4 regions of the Thioalkalivibrio sp. XN279 genome follow, and region 1 is predicted to be linked to each of the others. Evidence: riboswitches for the same ligand, from Rfam matches in the RefSeq annotation. Region 1 holds a riboswitch; each other region holds the start of a gene.
The links. Region 1 has a riboswitch for cyclic di-GMP ahead of G8346_RS10185 (putative Ig domain-containing protein). Riboswitches for the same ligand answer to the same signal wherever they lie in the genome.
Positions count from the first base shown of each region.

Region 1 (5,368 bases):
CCCGCCTCGGCCTCGGGCACTTCCACGCGCTTCAGGCCGAGGAAGGAGTACACCTGCATGACTTTCTCGCTGCGCTTCGTGCCGTCGGCGGCGACCACCGTGACGGGCATGTTGCGCTTGAGGCGGCCACGCTTGATGCGGCCGATGCCGATGGCGCCGACGTAGCTGGAGTAGTCCAGCGCGCTGAGCTGCAGCTGCAGCGGGCCCTCGGGATCGACGTCGGGCGGCGGGCAGCGGCTGACGATGGTTTCGAACAGCGGCTGCATGTCGGCGGCGAGGTGCTCGGGGTCGAAGCCGGCGCGGCCGAGCAGCGCCGAGGCGTAGATGATGGGGAAGTCGAGCTGCTCGTCGCTGGCGCCGAGGCTGTCCATGAGATCAAAGGTCAGCTCGACGGCGCGGTGCGGCTGGGCGCCGTCGCGGTCGACCTTGTTGATGACCACGATCGGCTTCAGGCCGTGGTCGAAGGCCTTGCGCGTGACGAAGCGCGTCTGCGGCATGGGGCCGTCGACGGCGTCGACGAGCAGCAGCACCGAGTCGACCATGGAGAGCACGCGCTCGACCTCGCCGCCGAAGTCGGCGTGGCCGGGCGTGTCGACGATGTTGATGCGGTAGTCGTTCCAGCGGATCGCGGTGTTCTTGGCGAGGATCGTGATGCCGCGCTCGCGCTCCTGCGGGTTGGAATCCATCGCCCGCTCCTGCAGCTCCTCGCGGTCCGCGAGGGTCTGGGACTGCTTCAGCAGCTTGTCCACCAGGGTCGTCTTGCCGTGGTCGACGTGGGCAATAATCGCGATGTTGCGCAGCTTCATAGTTTTTCGGGGGTCTGACCCCCGTAGGTTGTTGATTGAAAAAGAGTATGGGTCAAAAAAAGCCCCTCTGCAGGGGCCTTGCGTGACAGCAAACCGGGCGTTGGCCGTAGCGTAAGCGCGGCGGCGCATTGTACTCGGAATTCGGCCCCGTGCCTTCAATGGCGGTTTTCGCGCGCCCAGGCCGCCCGAATGCCCCCATTTGCGACCTGTTTCACAAATAAAACATATGCTTACCGGGGTCAGACCCCGAAAGGGGTATGATCGCGGCGCTAAAACCACACGGAAGAGTCTCCCCGATGGCCAACGGAATCCTCGTCACCGGCGGTGCCGGTTACATCGGCAGCCATGTCGTGCGCCAGCTCGGCGACGCCGGCGAACGCGTCGTCACCCTGGACAACCTCTCCACCGGGTTCGCCGCGGCCGTGACGCACGGCGAGCTCATCGTCGGCGACACTGGCGACCGCGAGCTGGTGCAGAAAGTCCTCGCCGAGCACGAGATCGACACCATCATGCACTTCGCGGCGCACACCATCGTGCCGGAATCCGTATCCGACCCGCTCAAGTACTACCGCAACAACACCTGCGCCACGCGCAACCTCTTGCAGTGCGCATCCGAAGCCGGCGTGAAGCACATCGTGTTCTCCTCCACCGCCGCGGTGTACGGCATGCCGCCGGGCGGGATCGCCCGCGAGGATTCCCCCAACGCGCCGATCAACCCCTACGGCACCTCCAAGCTCATGAGCGAGTGGATGCTGCGCGACCTGGCCGCGGCGGGCGGCCCGCGCTACGTCGCCCTGCGCTATTTCAACGTTGCGGGGTCAGACCCCGAAGGACGCATCGGCCAGTCGACGCCGCAGGCCACGCTGCTCATCAAGGTCGCCGCCGAAGTCGCCACCGGCAAGCGCGAGGCGCTCACCATCTTCGGCACCGATTACGACACGCCCGACGGCACCGGCGTGCGCGATTACATCCATGTCGAGGACCTCGCCACCGCCCATCTCGACGCCCTCGCCTGGCTGCGCGACGGCGGCGCATCGCAGGTACTCAACTGCGGCTACGGGCACGGCTACAGCGTGCGCGAGGTGGTACAGGCCTTCGAACGGATCACGGGCGAGCCACTACAGGTGCGCGAGGCCGAGCGCCGCGCCGGCGACCCGCCGACCCTGGTCGCCGACGCCCGCCGCATCCGCGAGCTGTTCGGCTGGACGCCGCAGCACGACGACCTGGACCGCATCGTGTCGTCGTCGCTGGCCTGGGAGCGTGCGCCGAAGTACGGGCGTTGAAGCCACAGCCATATACAGAATCCCGACCGTCCCGGCCACCCTGCACGCCCTCAGCCGGGCCTTTCCGATCATGTCGGTAAACTTGACATAACTTCCGGCAGCGGATGCCGCTTACCCAAGGGCATTTGCGCCAAAAAAAAATTAACAATTTTTCTAGGTATTACTCATAACCTACTTATTTAAATGTTTTTTGTTCTCTGTCATCGCGCGCCGAGACCGGGCGCATCACCCTGGCCCCAAGCCTGCGTACGGACCTCCTCGCATAACCCACGTCAATAAATTTGACGCCCTCATCCCACGCCTCGGGCCGCGCCTGAGACCCTGTGTCCAAGCAATTGTTTGAAAACCGGTTTTTTCTCCCTGGCGCGACCAGCAAAGCTGGCATGCGATATGCATCTCTCCTGGTGAGGGCTGGAGTTTCCAATCTCGAATAACAAACGCTCCGACCCGCGGTTAAAGGACAGACCGGAGGGTCACTTCATGAAAACCAGGACGATGATCTTTCAATGCATGCTCGCGGGCGTGGCGCTGCTGCTTTCCGGCCACGCGCTGGGCGCCTTGAGCCCGATCTCATGTGATGGGACGCCAGGCGCGAAGGCCAATACTGAGATGCCCGATTCATGCGCGATCGGGACGCTCAGCAACGATTCCGTCGCCTCCGAGACCAGCGCCGTCAATGGCCTCTTCCAGGGCGCGGGCGACCCGCTCCTGTTCGTCGGCAAATACGACCAGAAGACGGGGTATGACGAAGTGGTGCCGGGCTTCACGCTGAGCGCCGGCATATCTGACGACGAGGACTGGGATTATTTCTTCTCGCTGGTATCCATTTACTCCGGCACGGTCGATTTCGCGCTCATGGTGAAGCAGCCGGACGAGAATAGCCCGCCGTTGAACGAGTATGTGGCCTACTACTGGAGCGGCCTCACCCTCGACATCGAAGGGTTCTACAACAGCTTCAAGGGCGATTACTCCCACATCTCCGCCTTCATCCGCGGCGTGGACGTGCCGGTGAGCGAGCCGGCGCCGTTGGCGCTGCTGGGATTAGGGCTGGTGGGCGTCGCGCTACTGCGTCGTCGAGCCACCTAGGCTCAAGATTCGAGACGAACCACAAGCGCCTCCAGGAAATCCCTGGAGGCGCTTCTCTTTGCCTTTCAATAACTTTCGGGGGTCAGACCCCCCAAACCACCCGATAAATGCAGGAACCGTGACGCGGGTCACGAAAAACCTTTGCTTTTCGGCGCGCCGCTCTGCTACTTTCACCCTCGCTGACAAGGGCAAACCCGCCGAAAGGTGGGGACGCAAAGCCACCGGTCTAAGGGACGAAGTCCTACGACAGCGGGGTTGCCAAGCTGAGGTGCCGCCACACTCCCCTCCCCCCGGCGCCCTCGACTCCCCAGGCAACCCCCTGCACAGACGCCGCCCAAGGACCACGCCTCGAGGCGGTTTGCCCTGTGTCGGTAAGACCCGGCGACGGGATCTGTGAAGACAACAGAAGTAGGGGCCACTGAAAAAGGCAAACTCACCGAAAGGTGAGGACGCAAAGCCACCGGTCTAAGGGACTCCAAATCCTACGATAGCGGGGCTGCCAGGAATCATGGAAAGAATCGGCACACAATTGAGGCTGACACACCGGCAACGGTTCAGCAGCCACTTTCCAAGCCCGGCGCGTTCTCGCCGGCGCAGCACGACGCTACGCCATACGCACTGCACTGCCTCCCGTGAGTTGAACTTTTCCGTGGCCATGTTGCGAAGCGAGGTTTCGCCATGGCTATTCGGACCGAACATGTAAAATCAGCGCTCGGCGCGCTGGCCGTCTCTCTCCTGATGACCGTCGTTGGTTGCGGCGGTGAGGACGGCGGCGGGACTGGCAGCCTCATTTCCTCCGTTGCCAACCCGCCGCCGTCGGGCGTGAACCCCGACGAGATTTACGAGACCCGCGTCACCGGCAGCGTCGGCGATGGGCCGATCGTGGGCGCACGCATGCGGGCCCGCTCCAGCTCCGGGCAGTTGCTGCTGGAGACCGAAAGCAGCTCCACCGCCGATTACGACATCGTCATCAAGGCGCGCGGCAAAGACTACGCGCTGACAATAGAAGCGGACCAGGGCATCGACCTGGTGACCGGCATGGCGCCGGACTTCCGGCTCGTGACCGCGATCTCGCGCCCGAACAACCGCACCGTCAGCAACCTGAACCCCTTCACCACGCTGATCTTCGGCGCCGCCCAACGCGCCGGCGGTCTCAACGACACCAACGTAGCGACGGCCCGAGAGGCCGTGGTCAAGCGCTACGGCTTCGGCCTCGACGCTGCGATCGTCCCGGATCCCGCGGAAACCCCGATTGACGAGAACAACGTCCACGTCATCGTCAAGACCAGCGAAACGCTTGGCGAAATGATACGCCGCACTCGCGACGCCATGGTCGTCACCGGCGCCAACATCGACGGCGACACCGTGGTGGACCGCCTCGCCGCCGACCTGGTCGACGGCTGGATCGACGGCCAGGGCGCCTCGGGCGTCGACGCCCGCACGGCCGCGGTGGCGAACGTGGCGAGCGCCGCCGTGCTGCTGCAGGCCATGACCAATCGGCTGCACGTGTACGGTTACGATGCGACGACGGCGATGGACAGTGCCATCCAGCAGGTGCGTCCCGATACCCCCGCCGCAAACAACAGCGCGAACGTTGCCATCCCCGCCTCCGCCCTCGAGCAGGCGATGCGCTCGCTGCGGGCCGCGAAGGTGCTGAGCGACGACCCGCGTATCGACGAGACCATCGTCGTGCTGCAGGCCGTGGCGCCTGGCGCGCTGCCCGCCGACCTGGCCGCCGCCCTGCCCGCCGAGATCGACACTGTGCTGGAAGTGGCGACGCTCGACGCGGCCTATGCCGACGAGACCCAGCTGAGCGCCATCAATGCCGCCGGCCGCAGCGAAGCCCCAACGAACAATACCGAGCCCGAGCCGGACCCGAACGAGTCCACCGATCCGACCGATCCGGGCGACCCCACGGATCCTGGCGACCCGGCCCCAGAGCCCGACCCGGAACCGGCTCCTGAGCCTGATCCGAATCCGACGCCGGCACCGGCGAACAACCCGCCGACCATCTCCGGCACGCCGGGCACCAGCGTCGAAGTCGGCACGGCATGGAGCTTCCAGCCCACCGCCTCCGACCCGGATGGCGACGCCCTGACTTTCTCGGTGAGCAACAAGCCGGCCTGGCTGAGCTTCGACAGCAACACCGGCCGCCTGTCCGGCACGCCGAGCTCGAGCAACGTCGGCACGCAC
Region 1 is NZ_JAANBD010000028.1:108,173-113,540, forward strand. It holds gene typA (translational GTPase TypA) at 1-806, opposite strand, end outside; gene galE (UDP-glucose 4-epimerase GalE) at 1,103-2,089, shown strand; gene G8346_RS10180 (PEP-CTERM sorting domain-containing protein) at 2,570-3,175, shown strand; cyclic di-GMP riboswitch class I at 3,353-3,438, shown strand; cyclic di-GMP riboswitch class I at 3,592-3,679, shown strand; gene G8346_RS10185 (putative Ig domain-containing protein) at 3,854-5,368, shown strand, end outside.

Region 2 (5,368 bases), on a different contig from region 1:
CGCGCGGCTCGGGCGCCGGCAGCTCCACCGGCGTGCCGTCGCCGAGAATGCCGAAGTCCCGCTCGATCTGCAGGTCCGCCAGGCGCCGCATGGCCTCGGGCGTGCGCGCCGACTCCGGCGTTTCCTCGAGATACGCTCGATAACCGGCCATGGCCCGGTCCAGGCCGTCAGTCACCTGGACTTCCTGCACGTCCGCCGCGACGGACCTCAACTCGGCCAGCGTGCGGCGGTCGGGATCCGTGGCACAGGCCGTGAGCGCCAGTGGCGCGACCGCCAGCAGCATGGCGACGCGGCGTGTCATCCCTGGTCCTCCGCGGCCTGGGCCTTGGTAGCGCGGTCGAAGCTGTCGGCAAAGGCGTAACGGGCCTCGTTCTGGTAGGCCTCGAGCCGCTGCCGGCGCAGGTCAAGCTCGGCCACTGCCACGCGCTCGAGCATGTGCCCCTGGCGCGCCATGAGCACCTGCAACTGCTCCAGGACCCCGCTCACGCGCCGACGCAACCTGGAGATCTGCTCGTCGTAACCGATGTAGCTGTGCATCGCAGCCTGCCGGGCACGCACGAAGGACTGGTATTGCGCCTCCATGGCGACGACGACCTCGTTCAGCGCCGCCAGGTTCTCGTGCGCCTGGGTAAAGCGCTCGTGGTAACGGGTCTCGAGCTCCCATTGCAGCAGCCCCTCGAGGCGCTCCAGGCGCGCGCGCAAGGCTGCTTCCTCGGGCGAGTCCGCCGCCCCCAGCCGCTGGGCGAGTTCACGCAGGGTCTCGAGGGCGACGCGCTCGTCGGCGGTCGCCAGGTAGTCCGGTCGCGGCGCAGTCAGCATGGCTTGCAGTCGCCGATCGATGCCGGCGCGCTGGGCCTGGCGCAAGCGGATCTGTGAGTCGAGCTCGCGGAACTGGCGATCCAGCTCGGGCAGGATCGGCTCGAAGTAGGCGTGGCGCTGCGCGATCACGTCCTCGAAGGCGTCGAAGCTGCGCTCCCAGGAGACCAGCCGCTTGCGCAGGTCCTCGAGATCCAGGTAATTCTGCAGGGCCGTCTGGAAATCATGCGAGGCCATCAGGGTCGCGAGGTAAAAGGTCTCCGGCGTCTCGGGCAGCGAGCGCAAACGGATCACCCAGTCCTTGTTGAGGCGTATTTCCTCGCGCACCAGCGCCGCGAGGAACCTGCCCTCGCGAATGCTGCGAATGGATGCGTCCACCTTGTCCAGCTCCTGGCCGAAAATCTCCACGGCCTCGCCGTAGAGCAGCGCCGCCCGGCCGTGGACGTTCAGCCGGCTGTAGGCGTAGGGCAGCGCCAGGATCGCCTCCTGCACTGCGGCGTCGGTGACCTCGCGCTCGGCGAGCATGGCCAGCGGCACCAGCGCCCGTTCGAAGTTCTCAGCGGAAACGTGCGCCCAGCCGGCCCCGAGCAAGGCCTGGTTCGAGAACGGGCCTTCCAGCCGCACGCGCTCGAGCGCGGCCTGTGCTGAGCCGTAGTCTTCAGACTCGAGCAGCAGCGCACCGCGCACGAAGTTGGCCTTGTCGCGCATCGCAAGCCCGGCCTGGTCCAGTCCCTGCAGCTTGCCGGCCCGGTCGAGCTGCGCCATGGCTTCACGCTCCTGCCCGTCCTGCAACAGCGCGATGCCGAGGTTGTAGGCGCTGAATGCCTCCAGGCCCTTGGCGTCCTGCAGCTCGCGCAACACTTCGGCCGCCTCGCCGGGGCGGCCGAGCGCCAGGTAGACGTTGGCACGGAGGAACTCGACGTCTGCGCTGATCTCGTCCGGGACGACGCCGGAAATCCGCTCCAGCGCGAACAGCGCGTCTTCCGGCTGGTCTTTCTGGAAGTGGATGCGCGCCAGGCGGAAGGCGGCCTCGTTGCGCACCGCCTCGTCCACGTCGCCTTCCAGCACGGCGCGGATGGCGCGGCCAGCGCGGTGATGCATCCGGTAGTGCAGCTCGAAGTCGCCGACCGAGAACTCCGCGCGGCCGACATGATAGTGCAGGCTGTCGAGCTCGGGCTCATCGACGCGATAGTGCTGTGCCAGCTCGGTGTCGAGCCGCTCCAGGGCGTCGAGATAGCGCTCCTGGTGCGCGTAATACAGCGCTTCTCCGAAGTACGGGTCACGCAGCTGCTCCGCCGCGCCGGCGACCGGGCAGGTCGCCAGGCCGGCTGCGAGCAACCATGTGAGTCGTCGCATCACGAACTACCAGTTTCCCAGCGCGACGCCGATGCCGTCGCCGTCGGGCTGGCCGAGACTGATGGCCACCATCTTGGGCTCGACGCCCTTGGTGAACTTGAAGTTCTCGCTGCGCCGGAAATCGGCGCCGCTGCGCAGCTTGCCGCTGACCGTCACCACAAGCTCGTGCTCACCGCTCGGCAGGTTGCCGGTGAACAGGCGCTGCACGCCGCCCTTCTGCAACGCCTCGAGTTCCTTGAAGCTGTAGATGTGATGCGCCACCGGCCGGCCGGCGAGCTGCACTTCGACCGCGTCCAGGCGGTAAGAGGCGCCCTCCTCCAGCGAGACGAACACGGAAAGCTGGGTGCTGGACGGAAACAGCAGGCGCTCCTCGAGCTGGCTCAGCTCGGCGGCGATCGCCAGCACGTCCGCCTTGATCTCCTGGACCTGCTCGTCCAGTCCTTTCATCTGTTCGCGGGAGATCTCGGGCGCCGCGGCCGTGGCGAGCCCGGCCCAGCACAGGAGGACCAGGGCAAACAGCCGCGCCAGGTGCAGGCCGGGGAATCGGCAAGCGCCGAGCCTGTTGCAGCAGGGAATGCTGGAGCTTGAAGTCATGGCCGCCCTCGTTACACCACCAGGTGAAAGGGCAAAGCCACCAGGGACCGGAGAAGGCCAATACACGGACTGGATTTCGGCGGTCCCGCTGTCATGGGGCAGAAGCCCTTTAGACCGGTGACTTTGCGTCCCCACCTTTCGATGGGTTTGCCTTTATCTAAATCGTGTTGCGACTATCGCCCGATTTATGGCGCGAAAAGCGTGCGCGCCATCACAATTCTGCTGTGAAAATTGAACTTGCGCGGCCGGGCGACCGCCATCGCGGCGCCGCTCAGAGCATGCCGACGAGATTCAGGAACACGTAGTGGTCGTCCGCCAGCGCCTCGGCCGGAGCGAGCGAGAAGACGGCGCGCGTGTAGCGCAAGCCGAACTTGAAATTCCGGCTGACCTGGCGATACAGGCCGGCGCTGTCGCTCTGCCCGGCCTCTGCGGCGGGGAACGCGTCGGTACGCGACGCACCCGGCACGTGCCGCCGGATGTCGACGTCCGCCATCGCTACCGGGCGCGTGTGCAACGGGGCGAACTCGGCGCCCTCCGCCGCCGCGGCCTGTTGCGACCACAGCCCGGCGAGCACGCAACAGAGGGCAAGGAAAACGGTCCAGGCGCGATTGCCGGAGACGCGAGAAAGGAAAGTCGTTTCGAATTTGCTCATCGCTGTCCACTCCCGCCACCCGATGCGCGCACGCTTCGCCGGGAGGATAAAGAACAGCCATGGCGGCCGTGATTCCGGCGGTCCCGCTGTCGTGGGGCGATGCGCCCGTTAGACCGGAGACTTTGCGTCGCCACCTTTCGGTGGGTTTGCCCTTGTCTGAACCTGGCCTCGACTTTGCCCCTGCAAAGCGCCGGATTAATGTGCGCCAGCTCACAGTTTCGCGCGCAAAAAGAAAAACCCCCGGCCTCGAGCGAGACCGGGGGTTTTGTTTTAGGTGCCTGGCAGTGACCTACTCTCACACGGGGAAACCCCGCACTACCATCGGCGCTGAGCGTTTTCACTTCCGAGTTCGGAATGGGATCGGGTGGTTCCCGCTCGCTAATGCCGCCAGGCAAACTGGTTCACGTATCGCGCCCCGCCGTCAAAGCCGGGCGCCGCGAAATCGGAAAGTTTTGACGTCGTCGCTCCAAGGCGACGCATAAGTTCAAGGAGCACCAACACCCTGAATGCTTGGGTGTTATATGGTCAAGCCTCACGGGCAATTAGTATCGGTTAGCTAAACACATTGCTGCGCTTACACACCCGACCTATCAACCTCGTAGTCTACGAGGGCCCTTCAGGGGGATCGAGTCCCCAGGGAAAACTTATCTCAGGGTGGGCTTCCCGCTTAGATGCCTTCAGCGGTTATCCCTTCCGTACATAGCTACCCGGCAGTGCCACTGGCGTGACAACCGGAACACCAGAGGTACGTCCACTCCGGTCCTCTCGTACTAGGAGCAGATCCCTTCAATTTTCCAACGCCCACGGCAGATAGGGACCGAACTGTCTCACGACGTTCTGAACCCAGCTCGCGTACCACTTTAAATGGCGAACAGCCATACCCTTGGGACCTGCTACAGCCCCAGGATGTGATGAGCCGACATCGAGGTGCCAAACTCCCCCGTCGATGTGGACTCTTGGGAGGAATCAGCCTGTTATCCCCGGAGTACCTTTTATCCGTTGAGCGATGGCCCTTCCATATGGAACCACCGGATCACTAGGACCTGCTTTCGCACCTGCTCGACGTGTCTGTCTCGCAGTCAAGCACCCTTATGCCCTTGCACGCAATGCGCGATGTCCGACCGCGCTGAGGGTACCTTTGTGCTCCTCCGTTACTCTTTGGGAGGAGACCGCCCCAGTCAAACTACCCACCATACACTGTCCCTGATCCGGATAACGGATCTAGGTTAGAACTCCAAGCAAGCCAGGCTGGTATTTCAAGGGCGGCTCCACCAGGACTGGCGTCCCAGCTTCAAAGCCTCCCAGCTATCCTACACAAGCGTGCTCAAAATTCAGTGCAAAGCTGTAGTAAAGGTTCACGGGGTCTTTCCGTCTAGCCGCGGGAACGCTGCATCTTCACAGCGAATTCAATTTCACTGAGTCTCGGGTGGAGACAGTGTGGCCATCGTTACGCCATTCGTGCAGGTCGGAACTTACCCGACAAGGAATTTCGCTACCTTAGGACCGTTATAGTTACGGCCGCCGTTTACCGGGGCTTCGATCAAGAGCTTCGGTTTCCCTAACCCCATCAATTAACCTTCCGGCACCGGGCAGGCGTCACACCCTATACTTCCACTTTCGTGTTTGCAGAGTGCTGTGTTTTTGATAAACAGTCGCAGCCACCTGGTCACTGCAACCCCCACCAGCTCAAAGAGCAAGTCTCGTCACCGGCAGGGGCGTACCTTCTCCCGAAGTTACGGTACCAATTTGCCTAGTTCCTTCACCCGAGTTCTCTCAAGCGCCTTAGGATTCTCTCCTCACCCACCTGTGTCGGTTTACGGTACGGTCATGTATTACCTGAAGCTTAGAGGCTTTTCCTGGAAGCTTGGCATCAATCACTTCGCTCCACATGGGAACTCGTCATCACGCCTCAGGATATGTGCGGCCGGATTTGCCTAACCACACTCCCTA
Region 2 is NZ_JAANBD010000023.1:307,607-312,974, reverse strand. It holds gene G8346_RS04515 (tetratricopeptide repeat protein) at 1-301, opposite strand, end outside; gene G8346_RS04510 (lipopolysaccharide assembly protein LapB) at 298-2,172, opposite strand; gene G8346_RS04505 (hypothetical protein) at 2,179-2,766, opposite strand; cyclic di-GMP riboswitch class I at 2,842-2,928, opposite strand; gene G8346_RS04500 (hypothetical protein) at 3,038-3,418, opposite strand; cyclic di-GMP riboswitch class I at 3,492-3,579, opposite strand; rRNA gene rrf (5S ribosomal RNA) at 3,695-3,810, opposite strand; rRNA gene G8346_RS04490 (23S ribosomal RNA) at 3,940-5,368, opposite strand, start outside.
Region 2: it holds a riboswitch for cyclic di-GMP, as region 1 does, so the genes downstream of both, G8346_RS04505 (hypothetical protein) here and G8346_RS10185 (putative Ig domain-containing protein) in region 1, are expected to answer to the same signal.

Region 3 (5,368 bases), on a different contig from region 1:
ATCGAACTGGACCTGGATCGCGCCGCCCGCAGGCAATTGCAGGTTGCGGATATCGAGCAGGCCGGCGCCGTTGGTTCCGCCGGCCGGGTTGGTGTTCGAGGTGTCGGCGCCCGGCGGGATGCTGCCGGGCACCAGCGCCAGCGAGCCCGGCACGAACACCGGCAGCGTGTTGAGCGACCCGAGGTCGTCGCGGAAGGTGAGATTCTCGAGCGCGTCGTCGAGGGTCCGCAGGCGCAGGGTGTAGCGCAGCACGTCGCCCGGCCGGGCCGTCCCGGCCGGGTTCGTGCCGGTGCTCAGGTTGGCCACCGACTTCTCGAAGAACAGCCCCGACAGCGCCACCGTGACGGTATGGGCATCCTCGTGGTCGACCACGCCGACGGTGCCGTCGGTCAGCTCGCGCGTGAACTGGTAGCGCGAGGGGCTGCCCGGGGCGCCATGGAACCATTCGACCGCACCGGCGACATTGGTCAGCGCTATGCCGTCCTGGGTGTCGCTGTCGATCCTGCCCTGGTAGCGGACGACCAGGCGCTCGCCGGCGCCGATGACGCCGGCCGGCGTGAGGATCTCGAGCTCCAGCTCGCAGGCCGGAGCGCTGCTGAAGCTGAGGAAGTAATCCGTCCCTTGGACCAGCGGGCCCTTGCCGGGCACCGGCGTGACGCCGTCGGCGGCGAATACCTGCGCGCTCTGGACGACAGGCGCAAAGTCGCACATGCCACCGCTCGCGCCGTCGGGCAGCTGGTCTGCCAGCCTGGTGTTCCAGGCGTCGCTGTTCCCGATATTGCGGACGTCGAGGACGAACTCTCCCAGCTCGCCGAGGTTCAGGGTCGCCGGGCCGGTCTTGTCGACCACCAGGTCGGGCCCCGCGATCGTCATGGGCGGCGTGACGCCCCACTCGCCCGGCAGCGGCTGGTAGAACACGCCGTCGATGAGCCGACCGAACTGCCACTTGGCGGTGTTGATGAACTGCGTGCCGATCACGTTCGCCGGCGAGTCGTCGAGCACCACCGTGATGTCGATGACCATCTGGGTCTCGGCGGGAATGACCGGGTCGATGACGAAAGTGAGCAGGCCGTCGGTATTGGAGAAGGTGTGCGGCACTTCGGCGCCGCTCTCCAGCCAGTAAGCCTCGTGGCTGAGGTAGGTCAGGTCGGCGCCGGTCTCGTTGAGATCGTCCCAGATGGTGATGCCGTGCAGCTGGTTCGGCGAGCCGGCGAAGTTGATGACGTTGCCCGTGGCCGGGTCGAACAGCACCGGGATGACCAGGCGGTAGGTGAACGGCGCGCCGATCGCGGCGGTGACCTGGCCCGCAGGGTTCTGCTTGTCGATCTTCTCGACGGGGATGAGCAGGTTCTGGCAGTTCGCGCGGATCCTGCTGGAGGAGCCGTTGGTGAACCAGATCTTGTGCTCGTGCGTGGCGTTGCAGGACATGTTGCCGAGGTGCACGACGTTGTCGAACACCACCAGCCAGCGTTCCTGCGTCTGGCCCGGTTGCGTCAGGAAACTGAAGTTCGTGGTCAGCGGGTTGGAGGCCGGGAAATTCCTGACGGTGCAGTTGCCGTCGACCTGGATCTGGCTGGGCGGCGCCACGAAGTTGCCGTCTATCACTCCGAAATAAGGCGCATCCAGGCAATTCACCGCCAGCGCGGGCAGCGACACCAGCAGCAGCATTGCTGCGGCCAGCAGTCGGACCACCGTCCTGCCGCTGCGCGCTCGCGCTTGTATTGCCCGTTCGGGGATCATTGCGTGCCCTCGTTCCACCTGGGGTATGGCGATCGCAGCGCCGGTGCGAACCGAGGGAGACAGCCCGTGGCAGGGCTGGATTCCGGCGGTCCCGCTGTCATGGGGCCAGGGAGCCCGTTAGACCGGTGACTTTGCGTCGCCACCTTTCGGTGGGTTTGCCTTTGTCTGAATCGTGTCGAGTGTCGTGTCTGTGGTCTTGTCGGTGGTCGTGCCTGTACAGCTGCCGCTGACTCAGGTCGCTGGCAGGAAATCGATCGGGTAGAGAATGTTCACCGGCGGTACATCCTTGGCGCCGAAGTTGAAGGTGCCGACCCGTTCCAGCACCTGCGCCGAGAGCTCCGGCGCATTCATGTCCGTGGACTGCAACTCGCACAGCGAGACCCGGCCATCCGGCTCGATGCGAATGCGCAGCACCATCTGCCCGCGCAGGGTCGGATCCCGGCGCAGCTCGCGGTTGTAAAGCCGGTACAGCGATGCCTTGTGGCGATCGAAGACGATCTGGATCTCTTCGTCCGTGCGGGACGCTGTCGCGCCGCCGCCGCCACCACCGGCCGTGGGCCGGCCGGCGCCGCCGCCGCCGATCGAGCTGGTGGCCCGGGTCACCTGGACGCCGGCCAGCGAGCCGCCGCCGCCACCACCGCCGCCACGGCTCAGCGAGGCAAGATTGATGCCCCCGCTCGAGCCCGGCGCCTGGGTGGTGACCATGGAGCGTTGCGCCGGGCCTGCCGCCTCCTCGCCCGCACCGCTGATGCGCGCGTCGGCGCCGAGCTGCGCGGAGGGACGGCTGTCGGCCAGGCCGGAGAATTTTTCGCGGAAGGCGAGGATGCCCGCGGACTCCGCGCGTTGCCGCGTGTTCGGCTCGGGCTGCGGCGTCGGCTGCGGCGTCGGCGCCTGCGCCACCACCGGCTCTTCTTCCGTCGGCTGCGGCGTTTCCTCCACCACCGGCTCGGGCACCTCCGGCTGCGGCTCCTCGCGCACCGGTGGTGGCGGCGGCGGGCGCCGCTGCTCGACCAGGCGCGCCAGCCGTTCCGGCACTTCGATCGGTTCGCCGAGCGGCGGCAGGGGGAGATCCACCAACGGCAGGATCAGCCCGAGCACCAGCGCCGCCAGCAGCGAAGTGCCCAGCGCCTTGCGCAGGCGACGGTCGTCCTCGCCGCCGCGCGCCCACGGCATCACCGCACGGCGCGCCGGCAGCGCGTCGATCTCGCGCTCTATGATCCACTCGAGCTTGCGCCGTTCCTCGGCCTGCTGCGCCTGGAACAGCGACTCCTCGATGATCTCGACCTGTTCCTCAACCTGCCGGATCTGCTCGATCACGGCCTCGCGGCGTGCCTCCACCTCGCCCCACTGGCGTTGGAAGGCATCCACCCGCGCGCCGACACGCCTCAGGTGCTGCGCGCTCTTCTCTCCCGCGAACTGCTCACCCCAGAACAGTTCCGCGGCGCCCAGCTCCCCGAGCTTGCCGAGCGCCGTGCAGGCGGTCTGCAGCAGCAGGAAGCGTTCATGGTCGGCGGACAAGCTTTCCAGCTCAGCATCGACGGCGCGCAAGTCCCGGTCGAGTGCATCCAGCCGCTCCCGCGCCTGGGCGAACTCGGCGTCCAGGGCGGCTTGATCGAGGGTGGCTTCAACGTTCACGGTGTCACTCTAGATTTGTGCGGCCTGGTGGCCTTTCTGCATCACGGCGAGGGAAATGCGGCCGTAGCCCTGGCTGGTGCAGGTGGACATCACTTTCTTGATGACGCTGAACGGCACCAGCTTGTCCGCCAGGATGGTGATCTCCTGGCTTTCCGCCACCACCCGCGTGCGCAGCCCGACCACGTTCTGGTCGAGCGCGGCGAGGCGGTCGGCGATCGGTGCGATGTCCTGGCCTTCCATCTGGAGAATGTCGGCGACCAGGGCCACCGGCTGGCCCTGCACCGTCACCTGCTCGGGACTGATGAAGATCACCACGGTCTCGCGCGGCTTCGACTCCACCACCGACTCCGGCAGCTTGATCTGCTTCGGCGTGTCCAGCACCTCGCTGGAGGCGGAATTCACCAGCAGGAAAAATACCAGGATGGTGAACACGTCCATGAGCGAGGTCAGGTTCATCTTGGTGATCCTGGTCCGGTTGCGCGACATGCGTTTCACCCGGCGACTGTTCTTCATGGCGCGTCTCCAATGGCGATGTCGGGGAACAGGGCCACGCGCAGCGGCTCCAGCGCTTCCCCTTCCGGCGGCAGTTCCACGCTGCGCACCACGTCCATGACCCGTATCAGGTGGTCATAGGCGATGTCCGGCTCCAGCAGCACGGAGGCCTCTTCCTTGTCGGGATACTCGCGCTTGAGAGCGACGAGATACTCGCCGAGTTGCGACAGGTCGTAGTCCTCGTCCTCGGCTTTCGGCATGGCGGCGATCACGACCTGGCCGTTGGTGATCTCGAGGCCGGTCTCGCGCACGATCACCTCGACGCGGAATGCCGGGGCGGTCGGCGCCGGCGCACTGGCGCTGCTGGGCAGGCTCAGCTCGACGATGGTGATACGCGAGAACACGGCCGTGATCAGCAGAAACGGCACCAACACCACCATCAGGTTGAGAAAGGTGGTCATGTCCAACTCGGCCGGCTCGTTCATGCGCCGCCTGTAGTGGTGTCTCCTGGCCATTTCCTACGCCTCCGCGACCCGCTTGGCCTTGGCGGAAATGACGTTCAGCGCTTTCACCGAGGCCATCTCCAGGCTGTCCACGATGGCGCCGGTCTTGGCTGTCAGCACGGCGTGCGTGACGAGCAGCGGGATGGCAACCATGAGGCCGAAGGCGGTGGTGTTCATCGCCACCGAAATGCTGGCGGACAGCAGGTCGGCCTTCTCGGCGGGATTGGCGTTGGCCACCGCGGTAAAGGCCGAGATCAGCCCCATGATGGTGCCGAGCAGTCCCAGCAGCGTGGCGATGCTCGATGCCAGCGCCACATAGGCGGTGCGCTTCTCCAGCTGTGGAATGATCTCCATCATGCTTTCCTCCATCGCGATCTCGATGTCCTCGCGACGGCGGACCGCGCCCTGCCGGGCCAGCCCCATGCTCAGCAGCCGGGAGACCGTCGAGGTGTCCTTGCTGGTGAGCTCGCGGGCCTTGTCGAAATCGCCCTGGTTCAGCGCCGGCTGGATCTTGTCCCACATGCTCTGATTGTGATTCGTCACCCTCGAAAGGGTGATATAGCGCTCGATCGCAATGGCCGCCCCGACCGCAAACACGATCAGGATCGGATACATGAACGGCCCACCCGTTACGAAAAATCCAACCAATGAATAAATCAGGTCCATGACCACATCCTCTTTCACATCAACTTGCCAGTTGCCCTTCGGTTCATTGCGGCCCGTGGCCGCGCCTTACTCCGCCTTGATGCGGTAGTACTCCAGTTCCCTCATGAAGACTTCCTTGTCCACCGGCCGCGCGACGTCATCCAGCAGGCCCGCCAGGGCCGACCGGTTGCCGAGCTCCGAGCTCTTCCACGGCACGATGACCAGCGACTTGGGCGCCTCGTGGTTGCCCACGATGGACATGCCCAGGTTGCGTTCCTCGGCCGGCGCCTCCACGCCCTCCTGCGGCGGCTCTGCTGCCATCGCGACGGGAGCGCTAAACAGCAGGGCGATAA
Region 3 is NZ_JAANBD010000023.1:316,466-321,833, reverse strand. It holds gene G8346_RS04550 (SdrD B-like domain-containing protein) at 1-1,740, opposite strand, end outside; cyclic di-GMP riboswitch class I at 1,822-1,910, opposite strand; gene G8346_RS15080 (AgmX/PglI C-terminal domain-containing protein) at 1,972-3,375, opposite strand; gene G8346_RS04540 (biopolymer transporter ExbD) at 3,385-3,888, opposite strand; gene G8346_RS04535 (biopolymer transporter ExbD) at 3,885-4,382, opposite strand; gene G8346_RS04530 (MotA/TolQ/ExbB proton channel family protein) at 4,386-5,036, opposite strand; gene G8346_RS04525 (hypothetical protein) at 5,103-5,368, opposite strand, start outside.
Region 3: it holds a riboswitch for cyclic di-GMP, as region 1 does, so the genes downstream of both, G8346_RS04550 (SdrD B-like domain-containing protein) here and G8346_RS10185 (putative Ig domain-containing protein) in region 1, are expected to answer to the same signal.

Region 4 (5,368 bases), on a different contig from region 1:
GCCGAGAAAAGCGCCGACCAGTACAGGGCAATAATTTGCCGGTCCGGCAAATGACTTCGCGGCCTGGAGCGCGGTGATCGGGTCGCGACCCGTCGTGGCGAATGCGAGGGCGGCGCGGAGCGTGCCCGGAGAATAACCGCCGCGATGTAGCTCTGTTCTCGCCGGGCTTGCCGGATCGAGCAGCTGGCTCAGGACCGGGCGCGGCTTACTGACAGCTTCTTTCACCTCGGCATGCAGTTGCTCCGAGACAGCGCCGAGGTGCCGTGACGCGAACCGCGAGTTGCCCATCATGTTGTCGCGGCATTTCACGGCAACGGCTATCGCGGTGTCCGCGGCAATGGGATGACCATGAGTGAGACGGGCCTCATCTCCTGCAGCCTGCACAAGTCCGTCTATGTCGAGCCAGGGCCCCATGGCCAGCACGCCGGCGCGGTGCGCCGCGTTGCAGCCGGCGGTCATGCCTTCCAGTTCGCGGTCTGTCTGCTCCGCGGCCTGGCGGCGCGACATGCCGGCGAATGCATGGGCGAGGACGCGACCCGTGACCGGCCCGGTGTCATAGGCCCCTTGGCGATGCCAGTCGAGATAGCGGGCGAACACGTCATCCGGGTTGTAGCGACGACACTCCAGCAGGCTTTCGGCCAGGCGGAGCGCCATCTCCGTGGGGCCGCCGTTCTCGTCGCCCGCCGCGAGCCCTACCAGGACGCCGGCCACGCGCTGCTGATGCTCTTCCATGTGACGCCTCGTCCACTCCAGTTTGAGAACCCGCGGCACATGGCGGCTGAGGCGACACACGGGACAACGCGTCGGCTCCAGGCGCCACCGAGGGCTTTCGAATCGTATCACCGCACGGCAGAAGGCAAGCAGGAGGTCCAGCAGCTCCGCATCGACGGCGATGGCTCGACACCCATGCACGATGCCCCGTCGGCCTGACAGCCGGGACAGCGTGGACCAGACCAGGTGCTCGTCACGCAGCGAACTTCCCCTGGAAAGGCCTCGAGCGACCAGGCCATCTCTTATCCCTTTCCAGGCCGTGTGCAGCTCGGGGATCTCGATCGCCGCCATGGCACGCTCGGTTGTGCCTCTGAACTTCATTGCCCGGCAGATGAGCTGTCGGTCGTACCAGCCGATGTCGCGTTGTTCCATGGGTGCACCCTCCCTTTTTCTTCTCTCATCTAAAGATGAGAAGAAAAAGGGAGGACGGGCTCACCCGGTGAGCCTGGCGAGCGGGATACTGGTGCCGTCACCAGGAAGGTTGGGTTAAAGCCCGGGGCCAGGGATGGCCCGCCACCCGGCAGGGTAGGGGGATTTCCTGATCCGGGTGCCTCTTGGCCGGCGTAATCTCGGTCGGTAGCACTTCGAAGGGGGGCTCAAGGATGATCAACTTCCTGTCGCAGATTTTCTCTGGATTTCTCAGCGTCGCTGCAGCACTGGGCCTGGCTATCGGGTTGTTCTCAGGTGGCGTGATCTTCTCGCAGGGCGAGGTCGGCGAGGCTCTTGCGGTATGGGGTGGGACGATCCTCGCCGTCGCGCTGATCTTCGGTGCTGCTGCCGTGCTCGTAGCGATCGAGCAGCACGCCAGGAAGATGAGCGAAGCGCTGGATGAGATCCGCCGGCTGCTGGCAGACCGGCCGCTCGGCTAGACTGAATTCCAAGCGCTTGAGGTCGTCACTATGAACACGTCCGCGCGGGGGCAGTTCAGTTTCGTATCGCTCAAGGCCCGCCAGCGCGAGCTGCGCCACGCCTTCCCCGAATCCCTGGGCCTGCGTGTCCACCGCGCCCTGAGCTGGCTATACCGCGCCCAGCAGGAACCGGAGGACCACGATGCCCGGTTCATCTTCCTGTGGCTTGCGTTCAACGCCGCCTACGCCCAGGAGTTCCCGCGCCGGCGGGACTTCTCGGAGACGCGGCTCTTGCTCACCTTCCTCGACCGGCTCATCGACGCCGATCGGGAGAAGCTGCTCTACGAACTGGTGTGGAAGCGTTACCCGGGCCCCATCCGGCTCCTCTTGGACAACCGCTTCGTCTACCAGCCGTTCTGGGATCATGTGAACGGCTATATCAGTGAAGCGGAGTGGCAGGAGCGCTTCGACCGCAGCCGGTCCTCCGCGCGTCGGGCGCTGGGCGAGGGGCGCACCAAGAAGCTGTTCGCCGCCACCTTCGAGCGGCTCTACGTGCTGCGCAACCAGGTCCTGCACGGCGGCGCCACCTGGAACAGCCGCGTCAACCGCGACCAGATCCGCGACGGCGCCAACATCCTCGGTGACGTGGTGCCGATAGTCATCCACCTGATGATGGAGAACGCGCAGGGTGTGTGGGGCGAGGCGTGTTATCCGGTGGTGGAGTGAGGAGCGAGCGCTTGCGCGCTCCTCAGGCGAAATACCTGTTACCGAGGTAGTCCAGGTACGGTTGATGCTGCGTGGTGCAGACGGCTCGGATTCGCATGAACATGTCTTGGTAAGTCATCGAGCGGAAGCCGATGCCGTCAAGATCCAGCATTTCGCCAAATTTAGCAGCCTCTGCGGCATGTTCGGCGCCTTGGGTGCCTTCGACTTCATGCCAGGCGTACCACAGAGCCCATTCGTGCCCGGACCGCGCAAGACCCAACGCATGCTTCAATAGCTGTTGAGCGTGGAGCCAGCGGAAATTCCTCTCTGCGCCTTGGATCTGATGCGCCAGATCCTGGCAACACTTCAGGCCCGCCGATTTCCAATATGCTCGTCCGCCCTCAAAATACTTGGGGTTGAACTGGGCGGGGTGCCTGCCATAGGGCTCGAGGAACTTCGATTCGATCGCGATGATGCGCCCGGAGGTCAGCGCAAGGATGACATCCAGGTTCGGCGCATTGCCGGGCAGCCCTGTTCGATATTTCTGCTCGAACCTGATCTCCGCGATGCTTTCCGTCAAACCGAGTGCCTCGGCAAGCGGCGCCGGATCACGCTGGCGCCAGTACTCGAAGACATTGCAGGCCAGAGCCGAAGAAGAGTGCAGGGCCTGCATCTTTCCTCGCTCACCGTCACGCGGAAGCTCCGCCCCGTCGCCTTGTTCGAACTCCTTCATCGACGCATTCGAAAGAGGCACGTACAAGTTGTCCTCAAGGTTGAGCGTATAGCCTTGATCGTCGAACGCGACCCCCTGTGAGCGGGCCCATTCGCGTTGCCGGGCCCGGACTTGACCTGCTGGTGATCGCATAATTTCAACTCCTTATGAAGTGCGCCAACGCCGTAAGGGAAGGCTGCGGAAAACCCCTATGGCGTTATGTTAAATATCTACTTGAATTGCAAATCGGACTGAGTATGGTCCAAAAGTACCAGAAATGGTCTGACCGAAATGGCACACCTGCCGCGAGGTAGGGTCGCAAAGCCTCGGGTCTCCCCGTCATGGAAGACGGCCGGGCTGCCGAACCAGGCGTTAGGTAACTGACGATGCTCAGGACGCTTCAATGGAGGAAGCAACGCCATGAAAATCATTAGACCCGCACTAGCCTCATCTGCTTGCGCTGTTGTGTTGCTCGCAGGATCTTTAACCAACACTGCCCTGGCAGATGGCGCCACCCGGACACTTTATGCCAGCCAGGATGTCGATGTCGGCACCCTTAGTGTGACCCACGATTCCGATCAGGTTTGCGTGAGTTATGAATTGAGCGCCGAAGCGCTTGGAGAAGGCTGGCTCATTCACGAGACCCATCTCTACGTGGGTGCCACGGAGGCTTTCCCGCTGACGCGTGAGAATAAGCGCCTCGGCGAACCGTATTATGCCAATCCAGTCCCAGGGCAGTTTCCATACGGCGACGATCAATTGGGAGGGGTTCCAGCATGGAACACTTGCATCCCGACTGACAGCCTGGGAGAAATCACCAATGACACGCTGTATGTCGCTGCCCATGCCGTGATCAGCAACGAGGTAGCTGGTCAGTCGGAGGCAGTCATCTATGGTACTCGCACCGGTGGTGGCGCAAAGGGGCTGTATGAGATCGACGCCGTCGGTGGCGTCCTGACTCTGCTCCAATCTTTCGATGGCACGATGCTCGAGAACGGCACTGGATACTCTAACGGACTGGCTTACGACCCAGACGCCAATACGCTCTACTTCACTGCACCTCCGAGTGTGAACACGACATCTTCTCCGCTCTGGTACTACGTCCTCGATACGGGGCTGTATGGCAGGGCGTGTGAGATGGATCTCCCCGGCTCGGTTGTGGGTGCCGCATGGTATGACGGCGCGTACTACTACATCGCAGAGGGCACAAACACGCTTGTCCGATTCGATGTGGAATTGTGTGAGGGCACGACCGCCTGGGATAGCTTTGGGGAACCTGCTGATTTCACCTTTGGGGACTTCGCAATTTCCAGCGAAGGCATGCTTTACGGAAGTACCCGCATCGCGCCGCAGTTCTTCTTCACCATCGATCTGACTACCGGTGAGTTTGCAAAGATTGACGGTGCAAACGCGTTGGATCAGCAGCTCGCGTTTGGCTCGAATGGCACGCTTTACGGCGCAAACCACGCGAGTGGAATTTTCTCTGAAATTGATGCCCTGACTGGGATCAAGACGCCGTTGTCGCTGGTTGCCGCTGGCTTCGCCGACCTGGCGAGCGGCAAGTTGTTCATTCCTGATTATGAGACTGCATGGGCGGATGGTGGCCGTTTCAATACCCGTGGCAACTGGGGCATGTGGTTCACCTACGAGCCCTGCAACACCGAGTATGAGATTACGGTTACCAGCGTCAATAGCAATGCTGGTTACAAGCATTCATTCAAGCTCGGATTTGACATTGACGGAAACCTTGGGGGCACGGGTCAATTTATCGGTTCCACTCCAGGCTTCGAAGAGACACTCAGCGATTTCAACTACACGCTCAATGCAGATGGCGATATCACCTACGTCAGTTTCAAGGCGGTATATCCGAATGGATACACTTGGTATCCCGCCTTCGACCTGATCGGGGAGGACACTCTTTCGTTTAAGGAAGTGAACACGACCGATAATGTGAACGCTGCTACCGGAACCTGGACAACGAACAAAGTGTGCTTAGCCAACTAAGGCACGTGAACCTGCGATCTCGGGATTGCAGATTATTGTCCTAGCTCAAGGGAGGTCGTCTTAACGGGCGGCCTCCCTTTCTTATTCTTAATCCCGCTTGTCTGGGGCGGCATGACGGCGCGCTTTAACCGGGGTTCCCCGACCCAAGACCTCCAGATCGGCTATGCGCCGACACCAAGGGATTCCAATCCCTTCGCCTCCCGCAGCCTGGAAGCCGCGGCGCGCCTTCAACGCCGCTCCGGCGTCACAAACCGCTTGAAGAAATCCGCCACGGATACGGTCACCAGGTCGGTCAGCTCGCCGGCGTCGAAGAACGAACCGCGACAGG
Region 4 is NZ_JAANBD010000023.1:242,029-247,396, forward strand. It holds gene G8346_RS04095 (ADP-ribosylglycohydrolase family protein) at 1-1,143, opposite strand, end outside; gene G8346_RS04100 (hypothetical protein) at 1,374-1,640, shown strand; gene G8346_RS04105 (HEPN domain-containing protein) at 1,671-2,345, shown strand; gene G8346_RS04110 (hypothetical protein) at 2,368-3,189, opposite strand; cyclic di-GMP riboswitch class I at 3,320-3,401, shown strand; gene G8346_RS04115 (hypothetical protein) at 3,457-5,040, shown strand; gene G8346_RS04120 (MFS transporter) at 5,268-5,368, opposite strand, start outside.
Region 4: it holds a riboswitch for cyclic di-GMP, as region 1 does, so the genes downstream of both, G8346_RS04115 (hypothetical protein) here and G8346_RS10185 (putative Ig domain-containing protein) in region 1, are expected to answer to the same signal.